Regions from separate parts of the Enterobacter cloacae complex sp. IR5418 genome, predicted to be linked through region 2. Evidence: predicted binding sites of a transcription regulator. Region 2 holds the regulator's gene; the other holds the start of a gene.

Region 1 (8,196 bases), on a different contig from region 2:
AAAAGAGCTGATGACCTATCCCAGCGTACCCGCAACGCGTGAGGCGGTAGAGGCGATTGGCGAGGCCGATCTGATCCTGATTGGGCCGGGGAGTTTTTATACCAGCCTGATGCCGATCCTGCTGGTGAAAGAGCTGGCGCAGGCGCTACGCAGAACGCCCGCGCCCATGGTCTATATCGGTAATTTAGGCCGCGAACTCAGTCCGGCGGCGGCAAGCCTGTCGCTGGCGGACAAGCTGGACCTGATGGAACAGTACGTTGGTAAGAAAATTATCGATGGTGTCGTGGTCGGGCCGAAAGTGGATGTGTCGGGGATTGGCGATCGCGTGGTAGTACAGGAGCCGCTGGAAGCCAGCGATATTAAATATCGCCACGATCGCCACCTGCTGCGCGAGGCGCTGGAAAAGGCGATTCAGGCGTTGGGTTAGGTTCGCTCTGTGCGGCCTGATGCCCTCACCCCAGCCCTCTCCCACGGGGCTGAGGAATCCCCACAAATTAATGCGAGCAGTGAACCATCCCCTCGCCCCTTTGGGGAGAGGGTTAGGGTGAGGGGCACATACGGCGGTAGTGGTCATTCCGTTCACGTTATGTTCCTTGCTACTCTGTAAGCATATGACCGGTGAACGTGCCAGGGCGGCTCAATCGCCACCGCCCTGGCTACCCGGGCTACCGGCGGTAAATCGCCGCTTCGCGGTGCCCTCAGCTTATTCCTTCAGGCTATCGGGTCGGGCATGAGCCTGCATCCATGCAGGCCACGCCCTCTCGGCGCATCCCTGCGCCTCGCCCCGGCCTTACGGAAACGCTTCGGCGATTTACAGCCGGACCAGGACGTAGCTGCAAGCCATCGTTCATTCTGAAAGTCGCTTTATTGCTTCAGCTTAAAAATTACTGGGGATCCCTCAGCCCACGGGGAGAGGGGGAATACACGCCGCTTTACCTATGATGCCGCAATAAACAGATCCCGCAACTGATGCAGCTGATCGCGGATTTGCGCGGCCTCTTCGAACTCCAGATTCTGCGCATGCTGCATCATTTGCCCTTCCAGCTCGTGGATCTTCTGCTGCAACGCTTTCGGCGTCAGCGCGACGGTATCCTCTTCCACCACTGAACGGGCCTTGCCGCGGCCTTTCGCTTTGGTCTTCGCAATGTTCTGGCCCAGCGCCAGGATATCCACCACCTTCTTGTTCAGCCCTTGCGGCGTAATGCCGTGCTCTTCGTTGTAGCGCTGCTGCTTCTCGCGACGACGTTCCGTTTCGCCAATCGCTTTGGCCATCGACGGGGTGATTTTATCCCCGTACAGAATCGCCTTGCCGTTGACGTTACGCGCGGCGCGGCCAATGGTCTGGATCAGCGAGCGCTCGGAACGCAGGAAGCCCTCTTTGTCCGCGTCCAGAATCGCCACCAGCGACACCTCCGGCATATCCAGACCTTCTCGCAGAAGGTTGATACCCACCAGCACGTCGAACTCGCCCAGACGCAAATCGCGGATAATCTCCATACGCTCCACGGTATCGATATCCGAGTGCAGATACCGCACCTTCTCGCCGTGTTCCTCCAGATACTCGGTTAAATCTTCCGCCATACGTTTGGTGAGCGTGGTGACCAGCACGCGTTCGTTGATGGCGGAACGGGCACGTATTTCCGAGAGCAGATCGTCCACCTGCGTCGCCACCGGACGCACCTCGATAATCGGATCCAGCAGCCCGGTTGGACGCACCACCTGGTCCACCACGTCATCACCGGATTTTTCCAGCTCGTAGTTGCCCGGCGTCGCCGAGACGTAAATGGTCTGCGGGGCAAGCGCCTCAAATTCTTCAAACTTCATCGGACGGTTGTCCAGCGCTGAAGGCAGTCGGAACCCGTACTCCACCAGCGTCTCTTTACGCGCGCGGTCACCGCGGTACATCCCGCCGATCTGGGGGATCGTAACGTGGGATTCGTCGATCACCAGCAGGCCGTCCGCCGGAAGGTAGTCAAACAGCGTCGGCGGCGCTTCGCCCGGCCCGCGCCCGGAGAGGTAGCGCGAGTAGTTTTCGATGCCGGAGCAGTAGCCCAGCTCGTTCATCATCTCCAGATCGAACTGGGTGCGCTGGCTCAGGCGTTGCTCTTCCAGCAGCTTATTGTTCGCCAGCAGCACCTTGCGGCGGTCCGCCAGCTCGATTTTGATCTCCTCCATCGCCTGCACGATACGCTCGCGCGGCGTCACGTAGTGCGTTTTCGGGTAGATGGTGAAGCGCTGGATGACAGACTCAACGTGACCGGTCAACGGATCGAACAGCGACAGGCGTTCAACCTCTTCGTCGAACAGCTCCACGCGCAGCGCCATGTCGTCCGATTCCGCGGGGAAGATATCAATCACCTCGCCGCGCACGCGGAAGGTGCCGCGCTGGAACGCCTGATCGTTACGGGTGTACTGCAACTCCGCCAGGCGGCGCAAAATCGCACGCTGATCGATGATCATCCCCTGCGTCAGGTGCAGCATCATCTTGAGATAGAGATCCGGATCGCCCAGACCGTAGATCGCCGACACCGAGGCCACCACCACCACATCGCGGCGCTCAAGCAGCGCCTTGGTCGCCGACAAACGCATCTGCTCAATGTGTTCGTTCACCGAGGCATCTTTTTCGATAAACGTGTCGGAGCTGGGGACGTAGGCTTCCGGCTGGTAGTAGTCGTAGTAGGAGACAAAATATTCCACCGCGTTTTCCGGGAAGAACTCTTTCATTTCGCCATACAGCTGCGCCGCCAGCGTTTTGTTTGGCGCGAGAACCATGGTCGGACGCTGGAGATCGGCAATGACGTTGGCAATGGTGAAGGTTTTGCCCGAACCGGTTACCCCCAGCAGGGTCTGGTGCGCCAGCCCGTCTTCCAGCCCCTCTTCCAGGCGACGAATAGCCTCGGGCTGATCCCCGGAAGGACGGAAAGCAGAATTCAATTTGAACGGTTTACTCATGGGCGACGACCTGATGACAGAATAAGCGGCAGGTGAGTAATTTTACTCGTTGTGGCCAGGATTGCCAGTAAAAAACACTGGATGAAAAACCAGTAGCGTGTCAGGATATTTAGCGTAGCACAGAGCGGATTAGTGCGTTCGCGAGCCAAATTTCGACTGTGACAAAATAAAACACCAGCCTCAGGGGGTTATCCCCAGAACTATTACTTTTTTAACATTTGTCAAGGGCGGTTATGAAAGTTTTATGGCAACGGGTCTCGCCGGGGTTGAGGGAATTGCTTTTATCTAATTCGTTAAAAAATAAAGACTATTTCATAAAGCCTCGTTTCGCATCAATTTGGGCGTAAGCCGCGTATTCTCTCGCTTATCGCGTGTTTTCTAACTCTAATGCACAAGGTTATCCACAGGAATAGTGGATAACTGCTTCCAGCCCGTACAGCATGCACTCCAGCAAATTCCCGGTTTTTCCCACGAAGCGGCAGTAAAAAATTTTTATCACGCTTTTTTGCCTGGAAAACGTTCATTTTTTCATAAGCGACTGGCGAGATCTTAATCACAATTCTGTCATTTCCCCTGCACCACGATCCAACATGCCCGGCACCGGGAGTGTGCAATTCGAACAAACGTTCACCTTTTGATAGTGAGTTATTCCTAAAAAAAGCCTTTTTTTAATCATTATGAAGTTCCTGGCAGGCGTTTTGCAGATATCAGTCTGTGCATCACCCCCATACATTTTTAAGGAGAGAAAGATGTTGAGTCTGCGTGCTGTAAATCAGTTTTACGGAAGCCAACATACGCTATGGAACGTGAATATCGATTTCCCGCAGGGCGTCTGCACGGGCATTGTTGGCCTGCCTGGTATGGGTAAATCCACGCTCATGAACTGCATTACCGGAAAAGTGCCTGTCGAGAGCGGCACCATCATCTGGCATGAGGCTGGCGCGCCGCCGCGTAATTTGCTCAGCCCTGCGTCAGAACGCCTTGCGCCGCCAACAATAGGCTATGTCCCGCAGGATCGGCGGATATTTTCCCAGCTGACCGTCGATGAAAATCTGCATATCGCCATGCGGGCGACGGGGGAACCCGACCCGACATCAAAAAATGAGGTGTACGCCCTGTTTCCGGAGCTTTATCCGCTGCGGCAGATCCGTGCCTCTGCGCTGTCCCCTGACGACCAGTATCAGCTGGCCCTCGCCAGCGCGCTGGTTAATCGCCCGCGCGTGTTAATTCTGGATGAACCCATGTATGGCGCAGGGCAAGGTTTCGCCCGCAGGCTGGGGCAACTGCTGGTGCGGTTAAATCGGGAGCTGGGTATGACGGTGCTGTTAGCGGAGCAACAGCTGTCGTTTATCCGCCGGGTAGCGGATCGTTTCTGCATGCTTTATCGCGGGCGTAACGTGGCACAGGGCCACGTTAACGAGCTGGATGACGATCTTATTGCGCACTGGATGGCGCGGGACATACGGCGCTGAGGTCAAGATAGCGCCCGGTTTGCGCGTGCTCTGCGCCGTCGGCAAGCCACGGGATCTCGCCGAGAAACGGCGCAGGCAGTACCCGCTTCAGCGTCGCCAGATATTCAGCATGACGTTTTCCCGGCGACACCACGTCATTGGCAATCCACCCTGCCAGACGCAACCCGGCCTGCTGCACGGCCTGAGCGGTCAGCATGGCGTGGTTGATACAGCCAAGCTTCACGCCGACCACCAGAATGACCGGAAGCTGCTCGGCCTGCACCCAGTCAGCAAATGTCTGCTCGTCCGACAGCGGGGTAAACCAGCCACCGGCCCCCTCCACCAGCACCCAGTCGGCCTGGGTTTCCAGGTCGCGTAACCCGGAAGAGAGAACCGTAAAATCAATCGGTCGATCTTCGTCGGCGCTGACGATGTGCGGTGAGGTGGGTTCAGCAAAGGTATAGGGATTTACCGCAGAGTAGGCCAGCGCAAGGCTGCTGTTACGCTGTAGCGTCAGCGCATCAGTATTGCGTAAGCCTTCCGGCGTCATCTCGCTGCCAGAGGCCACGGGCTTATACCCGGCCGTCGTTTTCCCCAGCAGACGCGCCGCCTGCAACAGCGCGGCGCTGGCAACCGTTTTACCGACTTCGGTGTCCGTGCCGGTAACAAAATAACGTTCAGTCACGTTCAATAATTCCATGAAAAAGGTGATAAGAGAGCGGGAACTGGCCCCGCTCCTGCGGCCACGCCAGCTCCAGACGCTGGAGTTGTCCGCGGGTAAGGGGTTTCTTCTCCCGCCCGGCGTGCAGGTGCGTAGCGCCTATGCCCTTAAGCGATCGCATGGCGCTTAACGCATCGCTAAATTCGAGGGTGACGGTCTGGACCACGCTGCGATAGCGCCAGCCGGTCAGCGCCTGAATGACCTGCTCGTGCGAGAGAAACCGGTTGGCATGCGGCTTTGCATCCACCGCTTTCCATGCCTGATTCAGCTCCGGCAAAGAACTTTCCAGCAGCGTGGTAAACGCTAACGTCCCGCCGGGCCGCGCCACGCGGTATAGCTCGCGTAGCGCCTGCGGCAGGCTGGCGCACCACTGCACCGCCAGATGGCTCCAGACAAGGTCAAACTGTGCATCCCCCAGCGGAATGGCTTCGATATCGGCCACCAGATAACGGTCTGCTGACTGCTGCTGGCGGGCTTCATCCAGCATCTGTGCGGATAAATCCAGCGCCGTGACGTGGCTTCCGGCTGCGCGCCAGTAGCGGCTATTGCCTCCCGGCCCGCAGCCGGCGTCCAGCACCTGTGGAAACCGTTGGTCGCCGAGCGCGGACAGCAACCCGCGTGCGCTCAGGCGTTGCAGCTCATCGTGCCGGGAATAGCTTTGCGCTGCCCGGCCAAACGCGGCGGCGACGGCCTGTTTATTGACAGGAGACATGCAGCGCCTCCAGAAGCGTATCGATATCCTGCGGCTCGTGCGCTGCCGTGAGCGTCAGACGCAAACGCGCAGTGCCTGGCGGCACGGTAGGCGGACGGATCGCCGTGACCCACTGCCCCCGTTCTCGTAGCGCCTGTGCCAGCGCCAGCGCCCGGGAGTTTTCACCCACAATCACGGGCTGAATGGCGCTGTGCGAATCGGTGAGCCGGAAAGAGAGTTCGTTTATCCCCCGGCGAAAACGCTGAATATGTTCAGCCAGACGCGCCCGGCGTTCAGCGCCGTCTTCGCCGCGGATCACCGCAAGCGACGCAGAGAGCGCCACGGCCTGCGCCGGGGGCATGCTGGTGCTGTAAATCAGGTGTCGGGCGAACTGCACCAGGTAATCGGCCACCGGCTCGCTGCACAACACTGCGGCGCCGCTGACGCCAAAGCCTTTGCCAAAGGTGACCACCAGCAGTTCCGGCCTGACGCGTTGCTGGTACGCGCTTCCACGCCCCTCCTCGCCGGTGACGCCAATGCCGTGGGCATCGTCGACCAGTAGCCAGGCATTCTGCTGTTTCGCGGTCTCGTGCAGCGCGGCAAGGGGTGCGCTGTCGCCGTCCATGCTGAAGACCCCTTCCGTTACCGCCAGCTGAAGTCCTGAACAGGGTTTACCCAGCAGGACATTCAACTGTGCGGCATCGTTATGGGCAAAACGCCGCAGCTGTGCCGGGCTGAGACTGGCCGCTTCAAGCAGGGAGGCATGGCTCAGGCGGTCCGCGACGATGCGGTCATCTTTGCCCATCAGGGCGGCAATCACCGCCTGATTCGCGGCAAAACCGGAAATAAACAGCAGCGCACGCGGGTAACCCAGCCAGTCGGCCAGTGCCTCTTCCAGCGCCTGATGCGCCGTGGTGTAACCGCTGACGTGCCCGGAGCCACCGCTGCCCACGCCGTAGCGATCCGCGCCCTGCTGCCAGGCACGAACGATCTGCGGGTGCTGGCTCAGGCCCAGATAATCGTTGCTGGAGAAATTACAGAAGCGCTGGCCTTCCCGGGTAAGAAAACGGCCCGCGCCGTTTTCCACTACCCTGCGTACCCGGAACGCCTCCGCCGCCCGCCGCTCGTCGAGCGCGGTATTGATACGTGCCTGCCAGGTCATACGGCTGCCGCGTTGTAAAACTGGTCAGTGTCGGCGTTGAAAATCTGCTGCTCCAGCTGCTGCTGTTGCTCGTTATCCCCCGCCAGCACCTCGGTCTGGTGCGGGTTCAGCCCCAGCTTGCGGAACAGCTGGACGTCTTTGTCCTCTTCCGGGTTTGACGTGGTCAGCAGTTTGCAGCCGTAGAAGATGGAGTTAGCCCCGGCCATGAAGCACATTGCCTGGGTCTGCTCACTCATCTGCTCGCGACCGGCAGAGAGACGAACGTACGAGGTTGGCATCATGATGCGCGCCACCGCGATGGTGCGGATAAAATCAAACGCATCCACGTCCTCGTTATCCGCCAGCGGCGTGCCTTTAACCTTCACCAGCATGTTGATGGGCACGCTTTCCGGCGGGGTCGGCAGGTTCGCCAGCTGTAACAGGAGACCCGCACGATCTTTTACCGTCTCGCCCAGTCCCACGATCCCGCCGGAGCAGACCTTGATCCCCGCATCACGCACTTTATCCAGCGTGTCCAGACGCTCCTGATAGGTGCGCGTGGTGATGATGTTGCCGTAAAACTCCGGCGAGGTATCGAGGTTGTGGTTGTAGTAATCCAGCCCCGCCGCCGAGAGGCGCTGCGCCTGCTCCTCGTTCAGCGTGCCCAGGGTCATGCAGGCTTCAAGCCCCATCTCCTTCACGCCCTTCACCATCTGCTCCAGATACGGCATGTCGCGGTCATGCGGATTTTTCCACGCCGCGCCCATGCAGAAGCGGGTCGAACCGGCATTTTTCGCCTTCCGTGCGGAGTCGAGCACCTGCTCCACTTCCATCAGGCGCTCGGATTCGAGACCGGTTTTGTAGCGCGCACTCTGCGGGCAATATTTGCAGTCTTCCGGGCAGGCCCCGGTTTTGATCGACAGCAGCGTGCTGACCTGAACATGGCGCGGATCGAAGTGCTGACGGTGCACCTGTTGCGCTTCAAACATCAGCTCCAGGAAAGGTTTGTTGAATAATTCAGTGACTTGCGACATCGTCCAGCGTGCGTGGTGAGCCATCGGGCTTCTCCAAAGGGTTTTGTTAATTGTCGGTTCGGTTTATACTTGTAAACCTAAAACTTTTCAAAATGGTTTACAAGTCGATTATGACCCAGGACGATCTCGCCTTCGACAAGCAGCATATCTGGCACCCTTACACCTCCACGACCCGCCCCCTTCCCGTCTATCCGGTAGCCTCTGCC
Region 2 (8,196 bases):
CGTCAGGCCGACACCGGCCATCAGGCCAGCCCAGATGGTGTAGCGGGTCAGCAGACGCGCTTCGGTCACACCGCGGGAACGCGCGGCGTTAACGATAACGATACCAAACACCATCGCACCCAGCGTATCCATCGTCAGATAACCGTTCACGAAACCGTTTGAGAACGCGGCGTTCTGGTAGGCGTCCATCGCGGTGCTGATCGGACCCGCAGGCCAGACGATGGCCGCAACGGCCAGCACAATCAGCGCTACAATTTTCAGCGGCGCCAGGAAGTTACCTACGGTATCCAGCAGTTTACCCGGATAGAGAGAAACCAGAATCACGATGGCGAAGTAAATGAGGCTGTAAATAAACAGCGGCATCGCGCCGTCACCGGTCAGCGGGGCGATACCCACTTCAAAGGAGACGGTCGCCGTACGCGGGGTCGCGAACAGCGGGCCAACGGCCAGATAGCAGACGGTAGCCAGCAGCACGCCAGCCACTTTGCCAATCGGGGTGCTGAGGCTGTCCACACCGCCACCGACTTTCGCCAGCGCGATAACGGTCAGTACCGGCAGGCCCACGGCAGTAAGCAGGAAGCCAAACGCAGCTGTCCAGACGTGTTCACCCGCCTGTAAGCCAACCATTGGAGGGAAAATGATGTTGCCTGCGCCAACGAACAGCGCAAATGTCATAAAGCCCAGCGCGATAATGTCACGCGATTTCAAGTGATGGGTCATAAAACCTTACTGCCTGTGGATGTGGTGTTGAAAACGTTGAGATTTTCGCCATCCCTGACGGGACGATACAGCGGAAAATTTGCTCAATTTCAGCGGGATATGCTCCCGTCCTGGCGTGGCGAAGAATAGTTTTTCGATTTACCACGCAAATACAGTCGGTCTGACAGTATATGGGGGGCAATTTAAACGCTTATAACGTTTAAAGGCAAGAAGGGATCGTAAAACCAGAACAATATGCCAGCATGAAAATGCAGACCAACATTATATGCCATATATAAGAAAAACTCATGGCTAATCATGCGAACAAAAAAGCACCAGCCGTATAATATTCATTCGCGTTTCGCTTGACTGCAAAGCAAACGGGCCAGCAATCGCTGGCCCGTGGAAAGGTAGCCTGACACACTCGCCGTCAGGCGCGCTTTTTGGCAATTAATCGTTCCGGGATAACGAAACTAAAGCGCGTGCCCTTACCCAGGGTACTTTCGATATTGAGCCGGCTTTCGTGGTGGCTGACGGCATGCTTCACGATAGCCAGCCCCAGTCCGCTCCCGCCGGTCTGCCGCGAGCGCGCCTTATCCACCCGGTAGAACCGTTCGGTGAGACGCGGAAGGTGTTCAGGCCCAATCCCCGGCCCGTTGTCCTCGACGCTAAACTCAGCCCCCGCCAGGGTATGCTGCCAGCGCACCGTAATATGCGTCCCTTTCGGGGTATGATTCACGGCGTTATAGACCAGGTTTGAGATAGCGCTCCGCAACTCATCTTCACTGCCCAGCACTTTCAGCGTGTTATCAACGTCAAAAGCCAGCGTGTGCTGATTATGACTCAGCGTTTGGGCTTCGCGCTCCACCACCCGCAACATCATCGGCACATCAATGATGTCATTTAGCGCCAGCGACGGGGCGGCCTCAATTTTTGAAAGCGTCAGCAGTTGTTTAACCAGCCCTTCCATGCGGAACGTCTGCTCACGCATGGTATGCAGCGCTTTCTCACGCGGCGCCCCCTCAAGCGTTTGCTCCTGCATCATCTCCAGGTAGCCCTGAAGCACCGTCAATGGCGTACGCAGCTCGTGGCTGACGTTAGCAAAGAAGTTGCGGCGAGCGCCCTCAAGCTGGTGCATCTGGGTAACGTCACGTGCCACCATCAGCCACTGGCGATCGCTGTAGGGCATCACGCGGATTTCCAGATGGCGACCGTTATTGAGCTTAAGGTTGTGCGGGCGGGAAAAATCCCGCTTTTTCAGATACAGCGTGAACTCGGGATAACGCAGAAGGTTCAGGATGTTCTGGCCATTATCATCCGGCCAGCGCAGGCCCAGCAGCTGTTGTGCGAGGCCATTACACCAGAAGATCGTCCCTTCTTCTGTTGTCAGGATCACCGCATCCGGCAGCGACTCCGCACCGCTGCGAAAGCGTTTGATCAGGCTTCCCAGCTCGCGACGGCGCTTTTTATTACGCATCTGCATCTGGTGCAGGCCGTAGAGTAGCGGTTCCCAGCTTCCGCTTCCCGGCGGGGGGGTCATACTTCTGTCGACCCATAGCCACCAGGAGAGACGCAGTAAATTCCAGAAATGCCAGACGAGCAATCCCGTCACGGCCACCAGTAAAAACCACGGCAGATAGCCAAAAATAGCCCCCAGAATGAGGGCCGGAATACAACATAAGATCAGTTCAAAGACGAGCCTTTTCCATGACAGACGTTCCAGCACGCGTCACACTCCTGTCATTGTTCAGAAACGGGTCGAGAAACGATAACCCGTGCCGCGGACCGTCTGTACCATGCGATCGTGGCCGCTCAGTTCCAGTGCTTTACGCAGGCGGCGAATATGGACGTCAACCGTTCGGTCTTCGACATAGACGTTAGTTCCCCAGACGTTATTCAGCAACTGTTCGCGGCTGTAAACGCGCTCCGGGTGTGTCATAAAGAAGTGCAGGAGTTTAAATTCGGTTGGCCCCATATCGAGGGGGTTTTCACCGGTCATGACCCGGTGTGAAGTGGGATCCAGACTCAGACCCTGCATCTCAATCACCTCTTCCACCGCCATCGGTGAAATTCGGCGCATCACGGCTTTAATACGCGCCACCAGCTCTTTCGGGGAGAACGGTTTGGTGATGTAATCGTCCGCGCCGGTTTCCAGACCGCGCACGCGATCCTCTTCCTCGCCGCGCGCCGTGAGCATCACCACCGGGATATCGCGGGTCATCGCCTCGCGTTTGATATGCTTGATAAACTGCAATCCGGAACCGCCAGGCAGCATCCAGTCCAGCAGGATCAGATCGGGCCAGGGTTCATTCAGCTGATTCACCGCGCTGTCATAATCTTCCGCTTCAACCGGCTGGAAGCCATTTTGTTCAAGCACGAAGCACACCATTTCACGGATCGGAGCTTCATCTTCTACGACCAGAATACGTCTCGCCATACTTTGCCCTGTCTTATCGTATTTAAGTTACAAGTCTGTGATGCGGCGTCATTATGCGTCAGATTTATGACAGATTTATGAAAAACATTACCACTATAAATGGCAAACTGTTGTTTTATTACAGCGGTTATTTTCCGTTCCCCGAAAGTTTATAATCCTGCTTTCTTATTATTGCCACGGATCTCTTATGCGCATACTTCACACCTCAGACTGGCACCTGGGTCAAAATTTTTACAGCAAAAGCCGCGCCGCGGAACATGACGCGTTCCTGAACTGGCTGCTGGAGACGGCTCAGGCTCATGAGGTGGACGCAATTATTGTGGCGGGCGACATTTTCGATACCGGATCGCCGCCGAGCTATGCGCGTGAGCTGTACAACCGTTTTGTGGTCAACCTCCAGCAAACCGGTTGTCACCTGGTGATTGTCGCCGGAAACCATGACTCCGTGGCGACGCTGAATGAATCCCGCGACATTCTGGCGTTCCTCAATACCACCGTGGTGGCCAGCGCCGGACACGCGCCGCAGATCCTGAAAAAACGCGACGGCACGCCGGGCGCGGTGCTGTGCCCAATCCCGTTTTTACGCCCGCGCGATATCGTGCAAAGCCAGGCCGGTCTGTCCGGCAGCGAAAAACAGCAGCATCTGTTGCAGGCCATCACCCACTATTATCACCAGCAGCATACGCAAGCCTGTGCCCTGCGCGGCGAACAGGCCATTCCGATCATTGCCACCGGACACCTCACCACCGTCGGGGCCAGTAAGAGTGACGCGGTGCGCGAGATCTATATCGGTACGCTGGACGCGTTTCCGGCGCAGAACTTCCCGCCCGCCGACTACATTGCTCTCGGGCATATCCACCGGGCGCAGGTCATCGGCGGCTGCGAGCATATCCGCTACTGTGGCTCCCCTGTTCCGCTCAGTTTCGATGAAACCGGTAAGGCCAAGTCCGTGCATCTGGTGAGCTTCACCGACGGCAAACTCAGCGCCGTCGAGACGCTGGAGGTGCCGGTCACCCAGCCGCTGGCGGTGCTGAAAGGCGATCTTGCCGCGATTACGGAACAGCTTGAGCAATGGCGCGGCGCAGAGCTTGATCCGCCAGTCTGGCTGGATATTGAAATCACCACTGATGAGTACCTGCATGATATGCAGCGAAAAATTCAGGCGCTGACCGAAGATTTGCCGGTAGAGGTGCTGCTGGTGCGCCGCAGCCGCGAACAGCGCGAGAAAATTCTGCTGAGCGCCCAACGTGAAACGCTAAGTGAACTTCGGGCAGAAGAGGTATTCGAGCGGCGGCTGGCGCATGAAGAGATGGACGACGCCAGACGCGTCAGGCTGAACGAGCTGTTTATTCAGACGCTGCACGCCCTCAATGACGAGGAAGAAAACGCATGAAAATTCTGAGCCTGCGTCTGAAAAACCTGAACTCGCTCAAAGGCGAGTGGAAAATTGATTTCACCGCGGAGCCGTTCGCCAGCAACGGGCTGTTTGCCATCACTGGCGCCACCGGCGCGGGGAAAACCACGCTGCTCGACGCCATCTGCCTGGCGCTGTACCACGAAACGCCGCGTCTGAATAAGGTCTCCCAGGCGCAAAACGACCTGATGACGCGCGATACCGCAGAGTGTCTGGCAGAGGTGGAGTTTGAGGTGAAAGGCGTGGCATATCGCGCTTTCTGGAGCCAGAACCGCGCCCGCAACCAGCCGGACGGGAACTTACAGGCACCGCGCGTGGAGCTGGCCCGCTGTGAGGATGGAAAAATCCTGGCGGATAAGGTCACGGATAAGCTGGAACAAACCGCCGCGCTGACCGGGCTGGACTACGGTCGCTTTACCCGTTCGATGTTGCTCTCCCAGGGGCAGTTTGCCGCCTTCCTGAATGCTAAACCGGGCGATCGCGCAGAACTGCTGGAAGAACTGACCGGGACGGAAATTTACGGCCAGATTTCCGCCATGGTTTTTGAAAAACACAAAGTGGCACGCAACGCGCTGGAGAGGTGCGAAGCACAGGCCGCAGGCGTTGTGCTGCTGAGTGAGGAACAGCAGCAGCACTTGCAGCAACGTTTGCAGGCACTTACTGACGAAGAGAAAATCCTGCTGGCACAGCAGCAGAGCCAACAGAAAGATTTTCAGTGGATTACGCGTAACGACGAACTGATACGTGAACAGCAGCGCGCAGCCGCTTCGCAGCAGCAGGTGCAACAGGCACTGACGGACGCCGCGCCCCAACTGGCGAAGCTCCAGCTGGCACAGCCCGCCGCCCAGCTACGTCCCCTGTGGGAGCATCAGCAGGAGCAGACCACCCGCCTTGCGCAGACAACAGCGCGAATTGTTGAAGTAAATACTCGCTTACTCGACAGAGCGGCGCAGCGCTCGCGTATCCGTAACGGTGCGCTACGCAATCGTGAACAGTTGCAGACAGAGCACACGGCACTGACGCAGTGGCTCACCGAACACGATCGTTTTCGTCAGTGGGGGCAGGAAATTGCCGGCTGGCGGGCGCATTTTGCGCAACTGAGTCGCGATAAAAATCAGCTTGCTGCCCAGGCAGCGCGCATGGCTGAACTTCGCCAGAAGCTGGCTGAGATGCCGGAGAGCACGCTTACGCTGACGGCTGAGGATCTCGCGACGGCAATGGAGCAACAGGCGCAATCGCGGGCGCTCCGCCAGCGCCTGACCGCGCTTCACGCTCGCTATCAGCCGCTGCAAAAACGACTGCGACAGAATGCAGAAAGCGTGCAGAAAGCGCAGGCGGAGCAGGTTAAGCTCAATGACACGTTGACCCTGCGGCGTCAGCAGTATAAAGAGAAAAATCAACACATTGCCGACCTGAAAGCGCTCTGTGAGCGTGAAGCGACAATCAAAGATCTTGAGAACTATCGTGCTCAGCTGGAAGCAGGTAAGCCTTGTCCACTCTGCGGTTCACGCGAACACCCGGCGGTCGTCCAGTATCAGGCGCTTGAACTGACCGACAATCAGCGCCGCCGCGACGCGCTGGAGAAGGAGGTTGCCGCGCTAAAAGAGGAAGGATTGCTGGTACTCGGGCAGGTGAATGCGCTGGCCCAACAAATCCAGCGCGAGACAGACGAAGCCCAGACTCTTACTCAGGAAGAGCAAGCACTCACTCAAGAGTGGCTGGAGGTCTGCACATCCCTGAACATAGCCCTGAATATTCAGGATGATATCGCCCCCTGGATGCGCGAACAGGAGCAGTACGAACGCCAGCTTTATCAGTTCAGCCAGCGTCTGACGCTGCAAAACCAGCTCAATGAACAGGAAGGTCAGGCGCGCCAGTACCAGCAGCAGCTGACGGCGACGCGTCAGGCATTGGCGGCCTCGCTAGAATCACTGTCGCTTAACGTGCCCGATGAAGGCGCTGAAAACGCCTGGCTGAGCGCGCGCGAAAGCGAATATTCCCGCTGGCAGGAAAAACAGACCCAGCACGTTACGATTCAGGAACGGATTAACGCCCTGACGCCCGTTCTGGATACGCTGCCGGTTTCCGATGACGCAGAAGCCGACGCGGTGATCCCTGAGAACTGGCGCGGGATCCACGACGAATGCGTGTCGCTGCAAAGCCAGCTCACCACCCTACAGCAACAGGAGACGCTTGAGCGTGAACGGCTCCAGCAGTCACAGGCTCAGTTCAGCGCCGCGCTGACCGCGAGCTGCTTTGCCGATCGGGAGGCATTTCTCTCCGCCCTGCTGGATGAGGCGTCGATCCGCCAGCTTGAACAGCAAAAGCAGACGCTGGAAAACCAGCTTCAGCAGGCCACGGCGCTCTCCGTGCAGGCAAGTCAGCAGCTTGAGGCGCATCAGGCACAGCGCCCGGAGGGGCTGGAAACCGACGCCGCCACCCTTCAGACCCGGTTGCATCAGCTGGCGCAACAGCTTCGGGATAACACCACGCATCAGGGGGAGATCCGCCAGCAGCTCAAACAGGATGCCGATAATCGTCTGCACCAGCAGGCACTGATGCAGCAGATTGAGGAGGCGGCGCGTCAGGCCGACGACTGGGGCTATCTCAATGCGCTGATAGGCTCCAGCACAGGCGATAAATTCCGTAAATTCGCCCAGGGGCTGACGCTGGATAACCTGGTGTGGCTTGCCAACCAGCAGCTTAACCGTCTGCATGGTCGCTATCTGCTTCAGCGTAAAGCCAGCGACGCGCTGGAGCTGGAAGTGGTCGACACCTGGCAGGCCGATGCGGTACGCGATACGCGCACCCTTTCCGGCGGGGAGAGTTTCCTGGTCAGTCTGGCGCTGGCCTTAGCGCTTTCCGATCTGGTCAGTCACAAAACGCGCATTGACTCGCTGTTCCTGGATGAAGGGTTCGGGACGCTCGACAGCGAAACGCTGGATACCGCGCTGGATGCGCTCGACGCGCTGAACGCCACCGGAAAAACCATCGGCGTGATAAGCCATGTAGAGGCAATGAAAGAGCGTATTCCGGTGCAGATCAAAGTGAAGAAGATCAACGGGCTGGGATATAGCAGGCTGGACAGGGAGTTTGCGGTACAGTAAATGGGGGGATGGTGCGCTCTGGTGCCCTCACCCTGGCCCTCTCCCACGGGGAGAGGGAACAAACATCAAAAAGCCGTTGTGCGTTTATTCCGGCCACAGCCACGCCGCGCCGCGCACGCCGCTGGAATCGCCGTGGACGGCTTTGCGGATCGGCGTTTCGCACTCGCCGCCAAATACCCACTGTTTCACCAGCGTGGGCACCGTCGCGTACAGGCGGTCGACGTTGCTCATGCCGCCGCCCAGCACAATTACGTCGGGATCGAGAATATTGATCACATGCGCCAGTGATTTTGCCAGCCGCATTTCGTAGCGGCTGAGCGCCAGTTCAGCCACCGGATCCTGCTCTTCTACCAGACGCATAATCTCGTTACCTTTCAGCGGCTGGCCGCTCAGACGATGATAATCGGTGGCAAACCCCGTGCCGGAAATAAAGGTCTCAATACAGCCCTGCTTACCACAGTAGCACGGCATTTCGGCGCGGTATTTGAGTTCATCTTCGTCCATCCACGGTAACGGGTTGTGCCCCCACTCACCCGCGG

Evidence for each region. Region 2 encodes PhoB, which activates phosphate uptake and scavenging genes when phosphate is short. Its sites were predicted from a motif close to CTGTCATAAAACTGNCNNAT; they were not measured.
Region 1: the regulator PhoB is predicted to act here: its motif matches at 3,184-3,203, upstream of uvrB (excinuclease ABC subunit UvrB).

The regions. Positions count from the first base shown of each region.
Region 1 covers NZ_JBMKHS010000004.1:137,349-145,544, forward strand. Annotated here, with positions in the region: gene yvcK (uridine diphosphate-N-acetylglucosamine-binding protein YvcK) at 1-427, shown strand, start outside; gene uvrB (excinuclease ABC subunit UvrB) at 937-2,952, opposite strand; gene ACOTX7_RS05315 (ABC transporter ATP-binding protein) at 3,702-4,424, shown strand; gene bioD (dethiobiotin synthase) at 4,387-5,088, opposite strand; gene bioC (malonyl-ACP O-methyltransferase BioC) at 5,081-5,836, opposite strand; gene bioF (8-amino-7-oxononanoate synthase) at 5,820-6,977, opposite strand; gene bioB (biotin synthase BioB) at 6,974-8,014, opposite strand; gene bioA (adenosylmethionine--8-amino-7-oxononanoate transaminase) at 8,083-8,196, shown strand, end outside.
Region 2 covers NZ_JBMKHS010000002.1:29,685-37,880, reverse strand. Annotated here, with positions in the region: gene brnQ (branched-chain amino acid transporter carrier protein BrnQ) at 1-720, opposite strand, end outside; gene phoR (phosphate regulon sensor histidine kinase PhoR) at 1,130-2,425, opposite strand; gene phoB (phosphate response regulator transcription factor PhoB) at 2,447-3,136, opposite strand; gene sbcD (exonuclease subunit SbcD) at 3,324-4,529, shown strand; gene sbcC (exonuclease subunit SbcC) at 4,526-7,657, shown strand; gene mak (fructokinase) at 7,742-8,196, opposite strand, start outside.